DNA from 4 places in the Luteibacter sp. 621 genome. Region 4 is predicted to be linked to each of the others. Evidence: riboswitches for the same ligand, from Rfam matches in the RefSeq annotation. Region 4 holds a riboswitch; each other region holds the start of a gene.

Region 1 (4,546 bases), on a different contig from region 4:
CAGCACGTGGCGCACGCGGCGGGCCAGGGCTTCACGCGTATACGGCTTGCTCAGCAACTCGACGCCTTCATCCAGGCGGCCACCATGGACAATGGCGTTTTCGGTGTAGCCCGAGGTAAACAACACGGCCAGCCCAGGCTGACGCTCCGCAGCCTTGCGTGCCAGTTCGGGGCTGCGCATAGGGCCGGGCATCACCACATCGGTGAACAGCAGATCCACCGCGATCCCGCTGTCGATGATGGAAAGCGCGCTTTCGGCATCACGTGCCTTGAGCACGCGATAGCCGAGGTCGACAAGCATCACCACCACGGTCTCGCGCACATCATCGTCATCTTCCGCGACAAGGATGGTTTCATTGCCGCCACGTACGCCGCCCTCGTCCGTCCCGACCGGCCGGTCTTCGCCCTGCATGGAACGCGGCAGGTAAATCTTTACCGTCGTGCCGTGTCCCGGCTCGCTGTAGATCTTCACATGGCCGCCAGACTGTTTGACGAAGCCGTAAACCATCGACAGGCCCAGGCCGGTGCCCTGGCCCTCCGGCTTGGTGGTGAAGAACGGCTCGAACACCTGCGCCAGCACATCCGGTGCAATGCCCGTGCCGGTGTCGGTGACCGCCAACATGACGTACTGGCCCGGTTTCAGATCGCCGTGGGCCCGGGCGTAGGCCTCGTCGAGCAACGTGTTGCCTGCCTCGATCGTGAGCCTGCCCTGCCCACCCATCGCGTCGCGCGCATTGATGGCCAGGTTAAGCAGCGCGTTCTCGACATTGCCCACGTCCACCTGGGTGTTCCAGAGCCCACCAGCGATCACCGTCTCCACTTCGATCGCCTCACCGAGCGACCGGCGCAACAGGTCATCCATCTCGCGGACGAACCGGCCGATGTTCACCACTTTGGGGGCCAGCGGCTGGCGCCGGCCGAATGCCAGGAGCTGTGCGGCCAGGCGCGAGCCGCGGTCCACGCCGGCCATGGCGTTCGCCACGCGGCGCTCGGCACGTGCATTGCCGGCGACATCGGTGGCAAGCAGCTGCAGGTTGCCGCTGATCACCTGCAGCAGGTTATTGAAGTCGTGCGCCACGCCACCGGTGAGCTTCCCGATCGCGTCCATCTTCTGTGCCTGGCGCAGCTGGTCCTGGGTGATGTCGGCCGAGCCGTCACCACCCGGCCCCATCCAGGCCTGGTCGGCATTGCCAGGGCGGAACGTGGCGAGGATGACCGCCTCACCCACCGCCGGGCTGCTCCAGGTTTCCAGTGACACGCGCCACGGCAGGTTGTCGGACGCAGCAACCTCAAGGTCACGAATGCCGCGCGCACCGATCGCCGCAAGCACGGCCTCGATGGCTTCGCGGCCCGCCGGGCTCCAGAACGCGAGGAACGAGTGCCCGCGCAGGCGTTCGCGCGCCCACGCATTTGCGTGCAGCATCGTTCCCGAGGGCGAAAGCGCCACCAGGCCAAAGGGCACCGCATCAAGCGATTGGTTGAGCAGTGCGTGGTCTTGCAGCGTGAACGTCGATGGCATCGAACCGCGTGGTCCTTAGGATGGTGGCTTGGAACGGGCCCGAATCTTAGCCTCGGGCCGCAATCGCTTATGTGTAGACGCTCTTCACATGCCAGGACAGGTATTGATCAAGGCGTGATCAGGGGCTTCGCCAGCGCATTCACGCAACCCATTGAGCAGGAAGCGCATTGGAAAAAATACCCTATATCTTGTGTTGACCTGCCCTGGTCCCAGCTATATCGTGTGTCCCGTTGGTGTCCGAGGCGGCGCGACTGCCCGTCGGACTTAAAAGGGAATCCGGTGTAAATCCGGAACTGCCCCGCAGCGGTAAGTGGAAACGACCCCGTTCAAAGCACTGGCCCTTCGGGGGCTGGGAAGCGACGGGTAGGCAGGGCGGCATGCCGCCCTACGTCCACGAAGTCCGAAGACCTGCCAGCAGCCATGCCCGAAGGGCATGGTTCGTGGTGACGGCTTCCGCGGGGAGGCACGTCGCGGACCGAAGCCCCACGCGCGGCTTCGTCCCCGGCTTTCCCGTCCTTGCCTACCCACATCAAGCCCCGTCCGAGGGAACGGGAGTCTGGACCAGGCCCTGGGGCACGCCAAGCATGACGACGATGGATTCCGCAGCGCGCGAGCGCACCGAGACGGCCGATGCGGCCGCCACCCCCACTACCAGCACCGACAAGGCCCCCGCAGCGGGCTACCGCCAGGACGCCCCACCGGCGTTCGCCCTTACCCCGCCACACAACCCCGGCCAGATGCGCGTGACGAAGCGCAACGGTGGCCAGGAAACCGTGGATGTGAACAAGATCGTGCGCGCGGTGACGCGCAGCGCCGATGGCCTGTTCGCGGTCGATCCCATGCGCGTGGCGCTGAAGACGATCGGCGGCCTGTACGACGGCGCCACCACCCAGGAGCTCGACCAGCTTTCCATCCGCACCTCCGCGGCGCTCACCGCCGAGGAGCCGGAATACGGCCAGCTCGCCGCGCGCCTGCTCTCCGCCTTCATCGACAAGGAAGTGAGCGGCCAGGAGATCCAGTCGTTCTCGCAATCGATCAACATCGGCGGTGAGCTTGGCATCCTCAACGAGCGCCTGCGCGCGTTCGTGACCGCCAACGCACGCAAGCTCAACGATGCGATCGACCTGAACGCCTCGCGCCGCTTCGAATACTTCGGCCTGCGCACGGTGTACGACCGTTACCTGCTGCGCCACCCGACCAAGCGCCACGTCATCGAGACCCCGCAGTATTTCTTCATGCGCATCGCCTGCGCACTCGGCGGCAACGATGTGGCCGAGACGCTGGAGCTGTACCGCATGCTCTCGTCGCTCGAGTACCTGGCCAGCTCGCCCACGCTGTTCAACGCCGGCACGGCGCACGAGCAGCTGTCGTCGTGCTTCCTGCTCGATTCGCCGCAGGATGACCTGGCATCGATCTATTCGAAGTATGGCGACGTGGCCCAGCTCTCGAAGTTCGCTGGTGGTATTGGCCTGGCCTACTCGCGCATCCGTTCGCGCGGCTCGCTCATCCGCGGCACCAACGGCCACTCCAACGGCCTGGTGCCCTGGCTGAAGACCCTCGATGCCTCGGTCGCCGCGGTGAACCAGGGTGGCAAACGCAAGGGCGCCGCCTGCGTGTACCTGGAAAGCTGGCACGCGGATATCGAGGAATTCCTCGAATTGCGCGAAAACACCGGTGACGACGCCCGCCGCACCCATAACCTGAACTTGGCCAACTGGGTGCCCGACCTGTTCATGCGCCGCGTCGAGACCGATGGCGACTGGTCGCTGTTCGATCCAAAGATCGTGCCGCACTTCGTCGATACCTGGGGCGCCACGTTCGAGGCCGCGTACGAAAAGGCCGAGGCCGAGGGCCTGGCCAGCAAGCAGGTGAAGGCGCGCGAGCTATACGCCCGCATGCTGCGTTCGCTGGCGCAGACCGGCAACGGCTGGATGACCTTCAAGGATCGCTCCAACGCCACCAGCAACCAGACGGCAAAGCCCGAGAACGTCATCCACCTCTCGAACCTGTGCACCGAGATTCTCGAGGTGACCAACGAGGGCGAGACCGCGGTGTGCAACCTGGGTTCGGTGAACCTCGCCCGCCACGTCGTGGATGGTGCGTTTGATTTCGAGAAGCTGGCCAGCACCGTGCGCACCGCCGTGCGCCAGCTCAACCGCGTGATCGACCTGAATTTCTACCCGATCGATACCGCGCGCACCGCGAACATGAAGTGGCGCCCGGTGGGCCTGGGCGTGATGGGCCTGCAGGATGTGTTCTTCAAGCTGCGCCTGCGCTTTGATTCGGATGAAGCCCGCGAGCTGTCCACGCGCATCTCGGAAGAGATCTACTTCCACGCGCTGTCGCAGTCCAACGAGATCGCCGAGCGCGACGGTGCCCACCCGGGCTTCGACGAGAGCCGCGCCGCCAACGGCGAGCTCCAGTTCGATTACTGGCCCGCCGCTACGCCGAACGGCAAGGATGGCCGTTGGGCCGAGCTGCGCGAGAAGGTGAAGACGCACGGCCTGCGCAACTCGCTGCTCATCGCCATCGCGCCGACCGCCACCATCGCGTCCATCGCCGGTTGCTACGAGTGCATCGAGCCGCAGGTCTCCAACCTGTTCAAGCGCGAAACGCTCTCGGGCGATTTCCTGGTGGTGAACCGCCACCTGGTCGAAGAGCTGAAGACGCTGGGCCTGTGGACCGCCGATATCCGCGACCAGATCAAGCTGGCCGAAGGTTCGGTGCAAGGTATCAACGTCATCCCGGCCGAGTTGCGCGCGATCTACCGCACCGTATGGGAGCTGCCGCAGAAGGCCCTGATCGACCTGGCCGCCGCCCGCGGTGCCTATATCGACCAGAGCCAGTCGCTGAACCTGTTCATGGAAAACCCGAACATCGGCCAGCTCTCGTCCATGTACATGTACGCGTGGAAGTCCGGCGTCAAGACCACCTACTACCTGCGCTCGCGCCCCGCTACCCGCATTGCGAAGACGACGGTGAGCGCCGCTGCTGCCGCACCGGTCGCGCCGGTGGTGAACACGCAGGA
Region 2 (4,546 bases), on a different contig from region 4:
CTCGATAGCATCGGCGGCGATGCGTGCGCCCTGCTCTTGTTTCATGCTTCGGCCCACTTCTTCGGCCCGCGCACGTAGCGGCACATCAACAAGCAGCCGGGCAAGCTTTGCTGCCGCGCGGTCGGCGCGGTAGCGCGTGGCGGGCAATACATCGCCCACGCCCAGCCGTTTCACCCGTGCTGCGTTATCCGGTTGATCGAAGCCGTGTGGCACGATCAGCGAGGGCCGCCCCGCACGCATGGCCTCCTGCGTCGTGCCGACGCCACCGTGATGCACGACCACGGAGGCGCGGGCGAACAACGCGCCATGCGGTGCGTAGTCGACGGCGAGAACGTCACCACCGTTGAGCGCAAGGCGCTCGCGCAACGCAGGTGATCCCGTGAGAAGTACGGCGCGAAGGCCGAGCCGCCTTGCGGCTGCAACGCTCTCGCGCAAGAACCCTTCGCTTGCGTGAACGGCCGCCGAGCCCAGGGTAAACACGATGGGCGGGGTCCCCCCATCAAGCCAGCGTAGCAAGGCGCCGTCCAGCACATCATCGAACGGAAGATAACGAGCCTGGCCGGTAAGCACGGTATGCGCGGGCGCATCGGGTGGCAGGCCACCCAGCAGCGGTGAATACATCGCGAGCACGCCATCTCGCCCGTGCTGGCCGCGATGGAACGGATCGCCCGTGGGCGCAACCGGTGCGAGGCCCAGATGACGGCGGAACGCGCGCACCGGCGCGGTCCACGGATGGGTCAGCCGCTCCACGATGCGCGTCAACCAACGCGAACGGCGAGGCGATGCTCGCAGCCATCGATCAAGGGTATCCATGCCCGTCGCGGGCGGATCGAACGGCGACAGGAAGACCGACGGCGACAACACCGCGGAGAACCATGCGGCGGGCAGCGTTTCGCCGAGGATCTGCCCGGCGAACGCCAGGGTGGTGGTCACCAGCGCATCCGCTTCCATGCAGAACGTCTTTAGCGCGTGGTAACTCGCCGCCACATCGGCGGCGGCGAGGTCACGCACGACAAAGCGCGGCCCCCGCCACGGATGGAACGCCTTTGCCGCGAATGCCGCCTTGTCTTCGGGCTCAGCGATGCCGCTGGCCATGACGAACTCCAGCCCGGCATCCCGCACCGCATCACGATGGATCGCATGCGCGCCAACGGTTACCCGGTGGCCGCGCGCGACGAGTTCACGGCCCACGGCGAGCAGGGGGAACAGGTCACCCTGCGATCCCACCGTCGCGAACACGATGTGCCGTTCCGCCATGCCTTCCTCCGCCATGCACCAGGGCTCCATCGTCGCGCATTTGACTTCGGCCGTCCGGACGGCTAATTTCGCCGTCGCCAGCGGTCTTTATCTTTGTATTCGAATAGAGAGATAAAGCTAAGAGGGAAGCCGGTGAAAATCCGGCGCTGCCCCGCAGCGGTATATGGAGACGACGTCCGTCACAGGCACTGGGCCCTCAAGCCCGGGAAGCGACGGCGAAGGCGGTATCCCCTAGGGGATGCCACATCCTTGAGCCCGAAGACCTGCCGCCAGCCGGCGCGCCAGCCCTGTCATGAGGGCGTGCGCGCCGCCCGACCTGACGGGCCGCCCCACGGCAGCCCGGCGGTTCGCCCGCGGGGGCGAAGGTCGACGGTCAGCCCGCATGACGCCCAGCCTGCCAGCGCGGTGTGCCGCGGTGGCGCAGGGTCGTCTGCGTGCACCGCCCTTCCCTCCTCTTTTATCCAAAGAGGAATCTTTCCATGCCGCACGTGACCTACCTCGGTTTTCCCCGCATCGGCCGCCGCCGCGAACTCAAGCGCGCGCTGGAGGCTTATTGGAAGGGAGATGCGACGTCTGCCGAACTGCTCGACACCGCAGCCACCCTGCGCCAGCGCCACTGGCAACTCGCCCGTGACGCGGGCGCCGACAGCGTTCCGGTCAACGATTTCTCGCTCTATGACCACGTGCTCGATGCCGCGGTGGCACTCGATGCCATTCCGGCGCGCTATCGCAACCTGCACGATGCAGATGCGCTGGCGGGTTACTTCGCCATGGCACGCGGCCACCAGCGCGGTGGGCACGACCTGCGCGCGCTCGAGATGACCAAGTGGTTCGATACCAACTACCACTACATCGTGCCCGAACTGCATGCGGGCCAGGTATTCCATGCGCGGCCGGAAAAGGCGGTGGCGGAGTATCAGCAGGCGGTTGCCGCAGGCCACGCCGCCCGCCCCGTGCTGCTCGGCCCCGTGACCTTCCTGCTTCTTTCCAAGACCGTGGATGGAAGCCATCCGCTTGGGCTACTCGATGCGCTGCTCCCGGCGTGGCTCGGCCTTGTCGATGCATTGGTCGCCGAGGGCGCGGAATGGATCCAGGTCGACGAACCGGCGCTGGTGCTCGACCTGGAGGTGGGCGCCCGCGACGCGTTCCGCCGCGTGTTCGAGGCACTGGCCGCGCACTCACCCGCCAAGATCTTGCTGGCTACGTATTTCGGTGGCCTTGAATCCAACCTGGGCCTGGCCACCTCGCTGCCGGTGGCGGGGCTGCACGTTGATATCGCACGAGCCCCGGCACAGCTTGATGCCGTACTCGACGCCCTTCCGGACGGGCGCGTGCTCTCCGCCGGCCTGGTCGATGGCCGCAATGTCTGGCTCAGCGACCCGGCCACCCTCCTTCCACGCCTGGAGACACTGCGCACGCGCGTTGGCGGCGATCGCTTGTGGATTGCGCCCTCGTGTTCACTGCTGCATGTGCCCATCGACTCAGCCGAAGAGAAGCAGCTGCCGGGTGAGGTCGCGCAATGGCTTTCGTTCGCACGGCAAAAAATCACCGAACTGCGCCAGTACGCCAACGCCGTTTCGGGAGACGCAAAGGCCGTGCAGACCCTGGCTCGCCAGCACGAGATCGTCGCACAACGCCTGACCTCGCCCGAGGTCGTCCGCGCGGACGTGCGCGCCCGCGTCCGCGGGCTCACCCCGCAATTCAGCCAGCGCCGCTCGGGCTACGCACACCGCGCCGCGGTGCAACGCGAACGCTTTGGGCTGCCGGCGCTACCCACCACGACAATCGGTTCATTCCCGCAAACCGATGACCTGCGCACGGCACGCGCCGCGTTCCGCTCGGGCAGGCTCGATGCCGCGGCGTACGACGAACGCCTGCGCGATGAAGTACGTCGCGCGGTGAGCTTCCAGGAGGAAGCCGGCCTGGATGTGCTCGTGCATGGCGAACCCGAGCGCAATGACATGGTTGAGTACTTCGGTGAGCAGCTCTCGGGTTACGCCTTCACGAAGTACGGCTGGGTGCAGAGCTACGGGTCGCGCTGCGTGAAGCCGCCCATCATTTACGGTGACGTGGCTCGCCCCGTGCCGATGACCGTGGCGTGGTCCAGCTTCGCGCAATCGCTCACCGAGCGCCCGATGAAGGGCATGCTCACCGGCCCGGTAACCATGCTGCAGTGGTCGTTCGTACGCGACGACGTGCCCCGCGCCGACGTGTGCCGGCAGATCGCGCTTGCCCTGCGCGATGAAGTGCACGACCTGGAGCGCGCTGGCATCGGCATCGTGCAGATCGATGAGCCCGCCTTGCGCGAGGGCCTGCCGCTACGCCGCGCCGACTGGCAGGCCTACCTGGCCTGGGCCGTGGAGGCGTTCCGGATCACCGCCGGGGGCACCAGCGATAGCACCCAGGTGCACACCCACATGTGCTACTCGGAGTTCAACGACATCATCGAGGCCGTCGCCGCCATGGACGCCGACGTCATCTCGATCGAGACCAGCCGCTCGCGAATGGAGCTGCTGGAGGCCTTCACCCGGTTCCGCTACCCCAACGGCATCGGCCCCGGCGTGTATGACATCCACTCCCCACGGGTACCCGCCGAGGCGGAAATGGCTGACCTGGTGGCCCGGGCCCTGCAGGTCCTCGAACCCGAGCAGCTCTGGATCAACCCCGATTGCGGGCTGAAAACCCGGGACTGGAAGGAGGTGGGCGACGCCCTGAAAGGCATGGTGGCCGTGGCAAGGGCGGCCCGGGAACGCCTGCCCGCCTGAAGCCAAGCCCGCCGGGCTGGGGCGGTTCGGCTGCCCCAAGCCCTTGTAGGAGCGCGCTAGCGCGCGATTCGGGCTGGCGGCAAGCACCCATCGCGCGCAAGCGCGCTCCCACAGCGGCCGCCCGGGGCCCGGGCCTGAATGTCCATGCAATCGTCACCCCCGGGGCGTACCCTTGCCGCTGCAAACCCGCCTAGGTGCGTGTATCATGGCGCGCCCTTTTATCTCTTTATCCGTAAAGAAGGATATATACCCGCGATGAGCAGCTACCTCTTCACCTCCGAGTCGGTCTCCGAAGGCCACCCGGATAAAATCGCCGACCAGATCTCCGACGCCGTTCTGGACGCCATCCTGGCCCAGGACCCGCGCGCGCGCGTGGCCTGCGAAACGCTGGTGAAGACCGGCGTTGCCATTGTCGCGGGTGAAATCACCACCAGCGCCTGGATCGACCTGGAAGCCCTGACCCGTAAGGTCATCCTCGATATCGGCTACGACTCCTCGGAAGTCGGCTTCGATGGCGAGACCTG
Region 3 (4,546 bases), on a different contig from region 4:
CGGCGTGATGACCCACCGGCCTGGCGCACCGCCCCCAAAACGCCACGGATCGGCCCGAAGGCCGCCGCATGCGCTCCCCACTCTCGCAGCACGCCCCACGGACTGACCCCATGACACGCCTGCCCGGACTGGACACCCTGCGCGCCATCGCCATCGTGTGGGTGATGCTGTTCCACAGCTACCTTATCGGCGGCCTGGGCGAAAACTTTGGCGTCCTCGAGCGTTCCGGCTGGATGGGGGTAGACCTGTTCTTCGTGCTCAGCGGTTACCTGATCGGTTCGCAGGCGTTTATCGCCCTGCGTGATACGGGACGGCTGGACATGCAGGCGTTCTATGCACGGCGCGCTTTTCGCATCCTGCCTGCGTATGCCGTGGTGCTGGGCCTGTACCTCGCGTGGCCGCTGTGGCGTGAAACCCCGCTGATGCAACCTGCATGGCAGTTCGCCACCTTCACGTTCAACCTTTTCTTCGACGCGCCGCAGCGATATGCCTTCTCCCATGTGTGGTCGCTGTGCGTGGAGGAGCACTTCTACCTGGTGTTTCCGCTGCTGGCGATCGTCCTGGCCGGCCGGCTGACGGCGACGCGCTTCATCCTCCTCTGCGCAGCGGTGGTGGTGGGTGGCATCGCGCTGCGTGCGTGGCTCTGGCAGGTGCACCTGGGGCCGCTCGACCTCGCCGGCGACCCCATCGGGCCGATGTACCTGCGTTACCTGTACTACCCCACGTATTCACGCCTCGATGGCCTGCTTGCGGGCGTGGCCGTGGCGGCATGCGCGGTGTTTCGCCCGACATGGCTTGCCTGGGGGCAGCGCCGGGGTGCGGCGCTGCTGGGCGCATCGGCCCTGCTGCTCACCGGCTGCATCGCGTTCTTCGACGGCAGCCGGCTCGGCTTCTGGCAGAACGCAGTCGGCTACCCGCTCGTGGCCCTTGCGATGGCCGGCTTCGTCGGGATGGCAACGGGCAGTACGTGGCTGGCCCGGTGGCGCATCCCTGGCGCGGGTTGGCTGGCGCGTGCCTCGTACAGCCTGTACCTCAGCCATAAGGGCGCCTTCATGCTCACCGTGGCCCTGCTGGACGGGCGGCTGGACGGCCATCCGGCGTGGCGCTTCATCGCCTTCGCCCTGGTGGTGCTCGCCGTGGGCGCAACCCTGCACTACGGCGTGGAACGGCCATGTTTGCGTTGGCGCGAGCGCCGTTCCGCTACACTACGCGGACCCAGGGTGATCCAAGGCGCCAGCGCCGCGGATTGAAACGGGAATCCGGTGACCCGCAGGCCGCGTGCCTGCGCCATTCCGGAGCTGCCCCCGCAACGGTAGGCGAGTTGAAGGGGCTGGCAGAAGCCACTGTGCCGTTCGCGGCATGGGAAGGCGCCAGCCCTTGCAGGTAACCCCTGCGCTCGCGAGCCCGGAGACCGGCCCACGTGGTATCACCGGACAGGCGGAGGGCCCTGGTCGCGGGTGGCCCGACTCCGTTCGCCGTCGCTTGCACCTTGCCCACGTCCGTCCCTCGCATCCAATACCGCGCGGGTAGGCGCGGTCTGCAGGGAACTACAACGTGTCGCTCCATTCGTCCCGCCTCGCCCTGGCCATCGCTCTTGCGATGACCGCTCCCGTCGTCGCCCACGCCGACGACGCACCCTCCACCGACCTGGACAAGGTCGTCGTCACCGCCAGCCGCACCGAGCAGACCCTGAACCAGGTGCTCTCGGCATCCACGGTGATCGATCGCGCCGATATCGAACGCCTGCAGCCGCGCTCGCTTGCCGATCTGCTGCGCACCACGCCGGGCGTATCCATCGCCAACAACGGCGGCCCGGGCAAGGCCACGTCGGTATTCATGCGTGGCACCGAATCCGACCACGTGCTGGTGCTCGTCGATGGCGTGAAGATCGGTTCGGCGACCTCCGGTACCGCCGCATTCCAGGACATCCCGGTCGACCAGATCGAGCGGATCGAGATCGTGCGCGGCCCGTACTCGAGCCTGTATGGCTCCGATGCGCTGGGCGGCGTGATCCAGATCTTTACCCGCCACCCGCAGGGCGCGTTCGTGCCGAACCTTTCCGTGGGCGTGGGCAGTTGGTCGACATTGCGCGGATCGGCCGGCTTCGCGGGCCGCGGCGCGAATGGCTGGTATTCGGTGGAAGCCAGCCACGACCAGACCCATGGCATCAACGCGTGCCGCGGCAAGCCCAGCCCGGGCGGTGGCGGTTGCTACACCTACGAGCCGGATGATGATGGTTACCGCAACAATGCGCTCTCGTTGAAGGGCGGCTGGCGCTTTGACGAGCAGTGGGATGCCGATGCCAGCGCCACCCGCAGCGAAGGCCACAACTATTACGACGGCACCAGCAGCAACTACGCCGAATCGGCGACGCAGACCGTGGGCGGCCGTCTTCGCTACCGTCCGGCGCAGGACGCACTGGTGACGCTGAACGTCGGTCGCAGCCTCGATCTGTCGACGGACTACGAGAACGGCGTCTACGCCGATACGTTCAATACGCACCGTGACCTGGCCTCGCTGCAGGCGGACCTGGGCAAGGTCGGTGGCGCCTGGGGCCTCACGACACTGGGTTTCGACTGGCAGCGCGATCGCGTGGTCGGCAGCACGGATTACTTCGTGGATGCACGCCGTAACCACGCGCTGTTCGCCCAGTGGCAGCAGGAATTCGGCGACAACTCCATCCAGGGTAGCGTGCGCCGCGACGAGAACAGCCAGTTCGGTGGCAAGACCACGGGCAGCCTGCAGTACGGCTACGCGTTGACGAAGGATCTTCGCGTGACCGCGAGCTACGGCACCGCATTCAAGGCGCCGACCTTCAACGACCTGTACTACCCCGACTACGGCAACCCGGACCTGAAGCCGGAAACCTCGCGTAACTGGGAACTGGGCCTGCGCGGCACGCCGGGTTGGGGCAACTGGTCGGTGAATGCGTTCCAGAACCGCATCGATCACCTGATCGTGTTCGATTCGAGCCTGACCGGCCCACTGTTCCCGTACGGCGGCGCCAACAACATCGATCGTTCGCGCATTCGTGGCGTGGAACTGGCGGCCGATACCAGGCTCGGAGACTGGCGCCTGGGCGGCAATGCTACGTGGCTCTCGCCGGAAGACGACAGCGACGATGCCACCCATGGGAACCTGTTGCCACGCCGCGCGCGCCGCACCGCCAATGTCGACCTGGATCGCAGCTTCGGCGCCTTCAGCGTCGGTGCCAGCGTTTTCGCTTCGGGCTACCGCTATGACGATACGGCCAACCTGCATCGCCTGGGTGGCTACGCACTGACCGACCTGCGCATGGCCTATGCGATCGATACCGCATGGAACGTGGAGCTGTCGGCGAAGAACATTTTCGACCGCCATTACGAGACCGCGCGTTATTTCAACCAGCCCGGCCGCAACTGGATGCTGACGTTCCGTTACCAGCCGCGTTCCTGATCCGTCCCGGAGGAAACCACGATGAAGCCGCTTTCCCGTCCTGCGTTCGCCGCCCTCGCCGCGCTCTTCGCGCTGGTGATGATCGGCACCCGTTTCCATCATTTTGGTGACATGCTGCATCTGCCTGATGCATCCATGGCGTTGTTTTTCCTGGGTGGCATCTACCTGCGCAAGCACCTGGCCTTCATCGGCTTCGTGGTGCTGGCCGTACTGGTGGACTGGTATTCGGTGAGCTACGCGGGCGTGAGCGACTTCTGCATTACCGTGGCGTACTCCTTCCTGCCGCTCGCGTACGCCGTGCTCTGGTACGGCGGCCGCCTGATCGCGCCGCGCTTTGATGGTTCACTGCGTTCGCATGGCCTGGTGTTCCTCGGGATCGTGGTATGCGCCACGCTGAGCTACGCCGTGTCCAATGGTGCGTTTTACTGGCTGGGCGGTCGTTACACGAAACCGCACATGACGGAATACGTCGCGCGCTTCATGCAGTGGGGCCCCTTGTTCGTTCGCGCCGCCGCGCTGTACGTGCTGGCCGCCCAGGTCCTCCACGCCGTGATCGCACATTTCCTGCCGAAGGAGGGCGGCCGCGGCGCGGCCCACGCATGACGGATAAACCCGAATGGCGCGACATGGATGAAGCGTCGCGCTACCGGGACCGGGCCCAGCGGAAAAAGGAACTGGTGGACCGGCGCATCGCACGGGCCACCATCGATCGTGGTGTGCTCGTCGTGAACACGGGCAATGGCAAAGGCAAGAGCTCGTCAGGCTTCGGCATGCTGGCGCGCTCGCTAGGCCACGGCTTCCGCTGCGGTGTCGTACAGTTCATCAAGGGCAGCTTCTCCACTGGCGAGGAGGCCTTCTTCCGCAGGTTCGAAGGCGATGAACTGGATTACCACGTGATGGGCGAAGGCTATACCTGGGAGACCCAGGATCGGGAGCGCGATATCACCGCCGCCATGGCGGCGTGGGGTATCGCCGAGCGCATGCTTGGCGATGACACGTACGACTACGTGTTGCTCGATGAGCTGAATATCGCCCTGGTGAAGGGTTACATTCCGCTGGACCGCGTTGTGGCAACGCTTCTGGCCAGGCCGGAGCGGCAGCATGTGGCAAT
Region 4 (4,546 bases):
CCCCCCCCCCCCCCCCCCGCTCCTACAGGGGGTGGGGCCATTCGCGGATGGCCCGGTGTGCGTTACCGCTTACGGGACGGGCGCGAAGCGCACCGTCACGTAGTAGGTGCGGCCCAGCTGGTTGTAGTACGCCGCCGTCTCATAGCGCTTGTCCGCCACATTGGCCACGCGACCCTGCACGCTCCAGGCGTTGTCCACGTGCCAGGTGGCGCGCAGGTCAGCGGTGGTGTAGCCGCCAAGGCGGGTGGTGTTGGCCGCATCGTCGTAGCTGTAACCCGCGGCGTACACCGAGCCGCCCAGCGTGAATGCGCCCAGGTCCTTGTCCAGGTCCACGCGGCCGGTGCGGCGCGGGCGGCGGGCCAGCAGGTTGTCTTCCTGCGGGCCGCTATCGCGGTTCAGCGGCTGCTGCAGCGTCAGGTAGGTACGCACGTGCCAGCCATCCACATCGGCGCCCAGCTGGCCTTCCAGCCCGCGGATGCGCGCCTGGCTCACGTTGATCGGCAGGAAGTTGGCGTCGTAGCCGATCAGGTCATCCACCTTGGTCTGGTAGGCGTTCACCGCCCAGTTCCAGATGCCCGGGCCGCCGCTCAGGCCGATCTCGGCCGTGCGCGACTTCTCCGGCTTCAGCGAGACGGGCGCACCGTAGGGGTAGTACTCGTCGTTGAAGGTCGGCGCATGGAACGCCGTGCCGTACGACGCGGTGATGCGCATGCCGTTATCGAAGCGGAAGCCGTACGCCGCCGAGCCGGTGTTGTGGTTGCCGAACTGGTTGTTGTGGTCGTGGCGCGCGGAGAGCTGGATCTCGTGCGGCCCGAACACGCCCTGGTACAGGGCGAACACGCCGGTGTTGTTGCGGGTGGTCTTGAGATAATCCGTATCGCTATCCAGCTTCTCCTGCTGGTAATCCACGCCCGCGCTCAGGGTCTGGCCCGGCGCCAGGGTGAAATCGTTCTGCCAGGCGGCCTGGTTGCGCTTGGAGTACAGGTAACCCATGCGCAGCTTATCGGCGCCCACGTGCGGATTGAAGTCTGCGTCGTACCAGGTCTTTTCCGAACCGTTGAGGTAGTTGTCCGCGCGGTCCTGGTTCTGGCCCAGGCTTACCGACATGCGCCAGTCGGCCATGGCGTCGAAGCTGAGCTTGCCGCCAGCGACCTGCTGCGAACGGCGGGTCAGGTTCTGGAAATCACCGTCATATTCGATGGTGCCCTTGCTGCGCAGCCAGCTGCCGGTGAGCTCGGTGCCGTCATCCCAGCGGTAGCCGCCCGAGAGCGCGCCGTTGTAGGTGCGGTAGGCATCGTGATCCGGCTCATCGGTGAAACAACCCTTGCCAGCGTCGGCGGCGCCGATGCGGCAGGCGTTGATGCCCGCGGTGTACTGGCCGCCCAGGCTGGCGTTGTACCAGCCGTGCGTGGTGCCACCGGAAACGCCGACCTGGCCGGCGGTGTAGCCATGGCTGCCACCGGTCACCGAGACCGACGGGGTCGGCGCTTCGCCGGCCTGGCCGTGGCGGGTGAAGATCTGGATGACGCCACCGATGGCGTCCGAGCCGTACAGGGTGGAGCGCGGGCCACGCACGACTTCGATGTGGTCGATCTGCTCCACGGGGAGCTGCTCGTAGGCCGGCAGGCCGGCACCCACGGTGCCGACGCGCACGCCATCGATCAGCACCAGCGTATGGGCCGAGTTGGTGCCGCGCATGAACATCGAGGTCTGCTGGCCGAGGCCGCCGGTGTTGGCCATGACCACGCCGGGCAGGCCGGTGAGCAGGTCCTGCACGCTGGTGGGCTGCAGGCGCTCGATATCGTCGCGGGTGATCACGGTGACCGGGGCGAGCACCTCGTCCAGCGGGGTGGGCGCGCGGTTGGCGGTGACGACGACCGAGGGCAGCGTTTCCGGGGCGTCGGCGGCATGCGCGATGGCGATGGACGACAGCAGGGCTGTCGCGAGCAGGGTCTTCTTCATGTGTGGAGCGTCCTCGTGCCGCAGGGCGGCAAGTCTTTAAACCGGGACGGCCACGGGGGAGGAGCGAACGGCGCACGGGCAGCGGGGCCCGGAGGCTGTCCGGATCCGCCCGCCGCGAATCGTCCGAAACAGGTTCACCCCCGCGGCCATGGCTGGCGCAGGGGGTGTTTCGGGCCGGTCTCCGGACTCGCCCTTGCCGCGCTCGCGGATTCTTCCGGCGCCTTCCCACCCCGTTCGGAGCAGTGGCCAAGGCCGGACAGAACGGGGGTGTTCCCCTGGGGCTTACCGTTGCGGGGGCAGTGCCGGCCTTGCCGCTTCAGCGGCGCACCGGCTTCCCGTTTCATCCTTACCGCCATGGAGGCGGGTGGACACCCGAACGGGGGCATTCTAGCGGTGATTGGGCGGGATCGGAGGGAATCAGTTCATTCGCCTCGGCGAATGCATGCGTTGAGCGGCTTGCGCCGCCTTAGGCTGGGGGTCGTCGGGGTCGGTGGTGGGCAGGCCCCTGGGGCCGCCAGTCGCGGACCTTCGGACCGGGCCGTAGGCAGCCTCATCGCGATAAGCGAATCGCCCGGCGGCCCTCCGCTCATGTCGGCCCCAGGGGCCTGCCCACCGCCGAGTCCAAACGCCCCGTTTCATGCGCCACAAGCCACCATATCGGTGCGGTCACCCCTGTAGGAGCGCGCTCGCGCGCGATCACCTCACGAAGCGGCGATGCCGGACACCCCCCATTGAACCATGCGTCCGGACACTGGTTTGCGGACAGGCCACCGTCCGCGGACGCGCCGATGATCAACGCGCAGACCACGGGACACGGCCTCGCAGCGCCCTTCGTTAAGCACCGCGCACGTTGGCACGGCGCATGCACTCTCCAAGACAAGGGGCCTCGACGCCCCATCGACCTAAACCAAGGAGACCGACCATGAAAACCGAAACCTTCCTGCTGAAGACCTTCTTCGTCGCCGCCGTGCTGACGTGCGTGCTGACCATGGGTGCGATCGTGACGAGTGGCGCGGGTAGCGTGCCGGCGACGGTGATTGCCAGCGCGCAGTGAGCGACGTGCGGAAGCACACGATGGCGTTTCCGCATCGCTGCTTCGTGAGGCATCGCGCGCAAGCGCGCTCCTACAGGAAGAGCGCAAAGCCGAAGGCGAGCCTGATCAGGCGGTGTAGACGCGCTGGCCGCCGATCCAGGTTTCGACCACGTGGTGGGTATCGTCCAGCACCACGAAATCCGCGCGGAAGCCCGCGGCGATGTGGCCGTGCGTCGCACCCAGGCCCAGGAACGCCGCCGGGTACGTCGATGCCATGCGCGCCGCCTCATCGTAAGGCACGCCCACCATATTGATCGTATTGCGCACCGCCGAGGCCATATCCAGCGCCGAGCCGGCCAGCGTGCCATCGGCCGTCTGGCAGACACCATCCTTCGCCGTGATCGTCTCGCCCTTCAGCACGAAATTCGGGTTATCCGAACCCACCGGCGGCATCGCATCGGTCACCAGCATCATCTTCTCGCGCGTCTTCGCCGCGATCGCGACGCGCAGCGATGCCGGATGCACGTGGTGGCCATCCACGATCAGGCCACACCAGCTCGCGTGATCTTCCAGCGCGGCGCCGACCACGCCCGGCTCGCGGCTGGTGAACGGCGTCATCGCATTGAAGAGATGAGTGAAGCCGCGCACGCCCATGGCCAGCGCGTTGCGCGTCGTCTCGTAGTCGGCGGCGGTATGGCCCGCGCAGACGATCACGCCGTTATCGACCAGCTGCTTCAGCACGTCATCGCTGGCGCGCTCTGGCGCCAGGGTGAGCAAGGTCACGCCACCGTGGCGGCGCGCCACCATGGCGATGTCATCCGCGCCGGCGATACGGAATTTGGCCGGATCGTGCACGCCCTTGCGTTCCGGCGCGATGAACGGGCCTTCCAGGTGCACGCCGAGCACGCCGGGTACGCCCTGCTCCACCGCTTCGTTCACGGCATCGATGGCGCGCGACATCACTTCGGCATCGTCGCTGATCAGCGTGGGCAGGAAGCCTGTCGTGCCGTACTTCGCGTGCGCCTCGCCGATCGCGCGGATCGTATCGACGGTCGGCGCGTCGTTGAACAGCACGCCGCCACCACCGTTTACCTGGCAATCGATGAAGCCCGGCAGCAACGTCCGCCCGCCCAGGTCGTGCCGTTCGGCCGCGCGCACGCGCGGATCCGATGGCAGGGCGAGCCCGGTGATCTTGTCATCATCGACCAGCACCGCGAAGCCGGTCTGGAAGCCGTTGTCGGTCAGCACGCGGCCGTTGACGAGGGCGAGGGTCATGGCGAAGTCCTTCGATTCAGATCAGGTATCAGACGGTTTCCGTCACCTTGTTGAGGTGCGGCGGGACATCGGGATTGAAGCCGCGCTTGAGCGCGAGGGCCGCGGTGGCGCGGTAAAAGCTCTGCACGGTGACCAGCGGCGCCGCGATCGGCGCGGTCGCGACCAGCGGCAGCACGCCATCGCCCGTCGCGCCCGGTGCGGCAACCCACACCTTGGCGCCACGCTTGCGGAATTCGGCGGCGACATCGAGCACGCCCGGCAGGGTGTCGTCGTTCT

Evidence for each region. A riboswitch is a leader RNA that binds a small molecule or an ion and turns the genes downstream of it on or off. The one in region 4 is predicted to bind cobalamin.
Region 1: it holds a riboswitch for cobalamin, as region 4 does, so the genes downstream of both, ABIE56_RS19550 (ribonucleoside-diphosphate reductase subunit alpha) here and ABIE56_RS13745 (TonB-dependent receptor domain-containing protein) in region 4, are expected to answer to the same signal.
Region 2: it holds a riboswitch for cobalamin, as region 4 does, so the genes downstream of both, metE (5-methyltetrahydropteroyltriglutamate--homocysteine S-methyltransferase) here and ABIE56_RS13745 (TonB-dependent receptor domain-containing protein) in region 4, are expected to answer to the same signal.
Region 3: it holds a riboswitch for cobalamin, as region 4 does, so the genes downstream of both, btuB (TonB-dependent vitamin B12 receptor) here and ABIE56_RS13745 (TonB-dependent receptor domain-containing protein) in region 4, are expected to answer to the same signal.

What each region holds. Positions count from the first base shown of each region.
Region 1 is NZ_JBNDKI010000023.1:41,546-46,091, forward strand. It holds gene ABIE56_RS19545 (response regulator) at 1-1,518, opposite strand, end outside; cobalamin riboswitch at 1,733-1,948, shown strand; gene ABIE56_RS19550 (ribonucleoside-diphosphate reductase subunit alpha) at 2,103-4,546, shown strand, end outside.
Region 2 is NZ_JBNDKI010000002.1:66,042-70,587, forward strand. It holds gene ABIE56_RS02540 (glycosyltransferase) at 1-1,272, opposite strand, end outside; cobalamin riboswitch at 1,322-1,543, shown strand; gene metE (5-methyltetrahydropteroyltriglutamate--homocysteine S-methyltransferase) at 1,737-4,022, shown strand; gene metK (methionine adenosyltransferase) at 4,278-4,546, shown strand, end outside.
Region 3 is NZ_JBNDKI010000019.1:91,301-95,846, reverse strand. It holds partial or broken gene ABIE56_RS18030 (acyltransferase family protein) at 111-1,205, shown strand; cobalamin riboswitch at 1,202-1,434, shown strand; gene btuB (TonB-dependent vitamin B12 receptor) at 1,555-3,435, shown strand; gene ABIE56_RS18020 (hypothetical protein) at 3,457-4,038, shown strand; gene cobO (cob(I)yrinic acid a,c-diamide adenosyltransferase) at 4,035-4,546, shown strand, end outside.
Region 4 is NZ_JBNDKI010000012.1:6,701-11,246, reverse strand. It holds gene ABIE56_RS13745 (TonB-dependent receptor domain-containing protein) at 70-1,962, opposite strand; cobalamin riboswitch at 2,118-2,353, opposite strand; gene ABIE56_RS13740 (hypothetical protein) at 2,885-3,016, shown strand; gene nagA (N-acetylglucosamine-6-phosphate deacetylase) at 3,122-4,270, opposite strand; gene ABIE56_RS13730 (SIS domain-containing protein) at 4,299-4,546, opposite strand, start outside.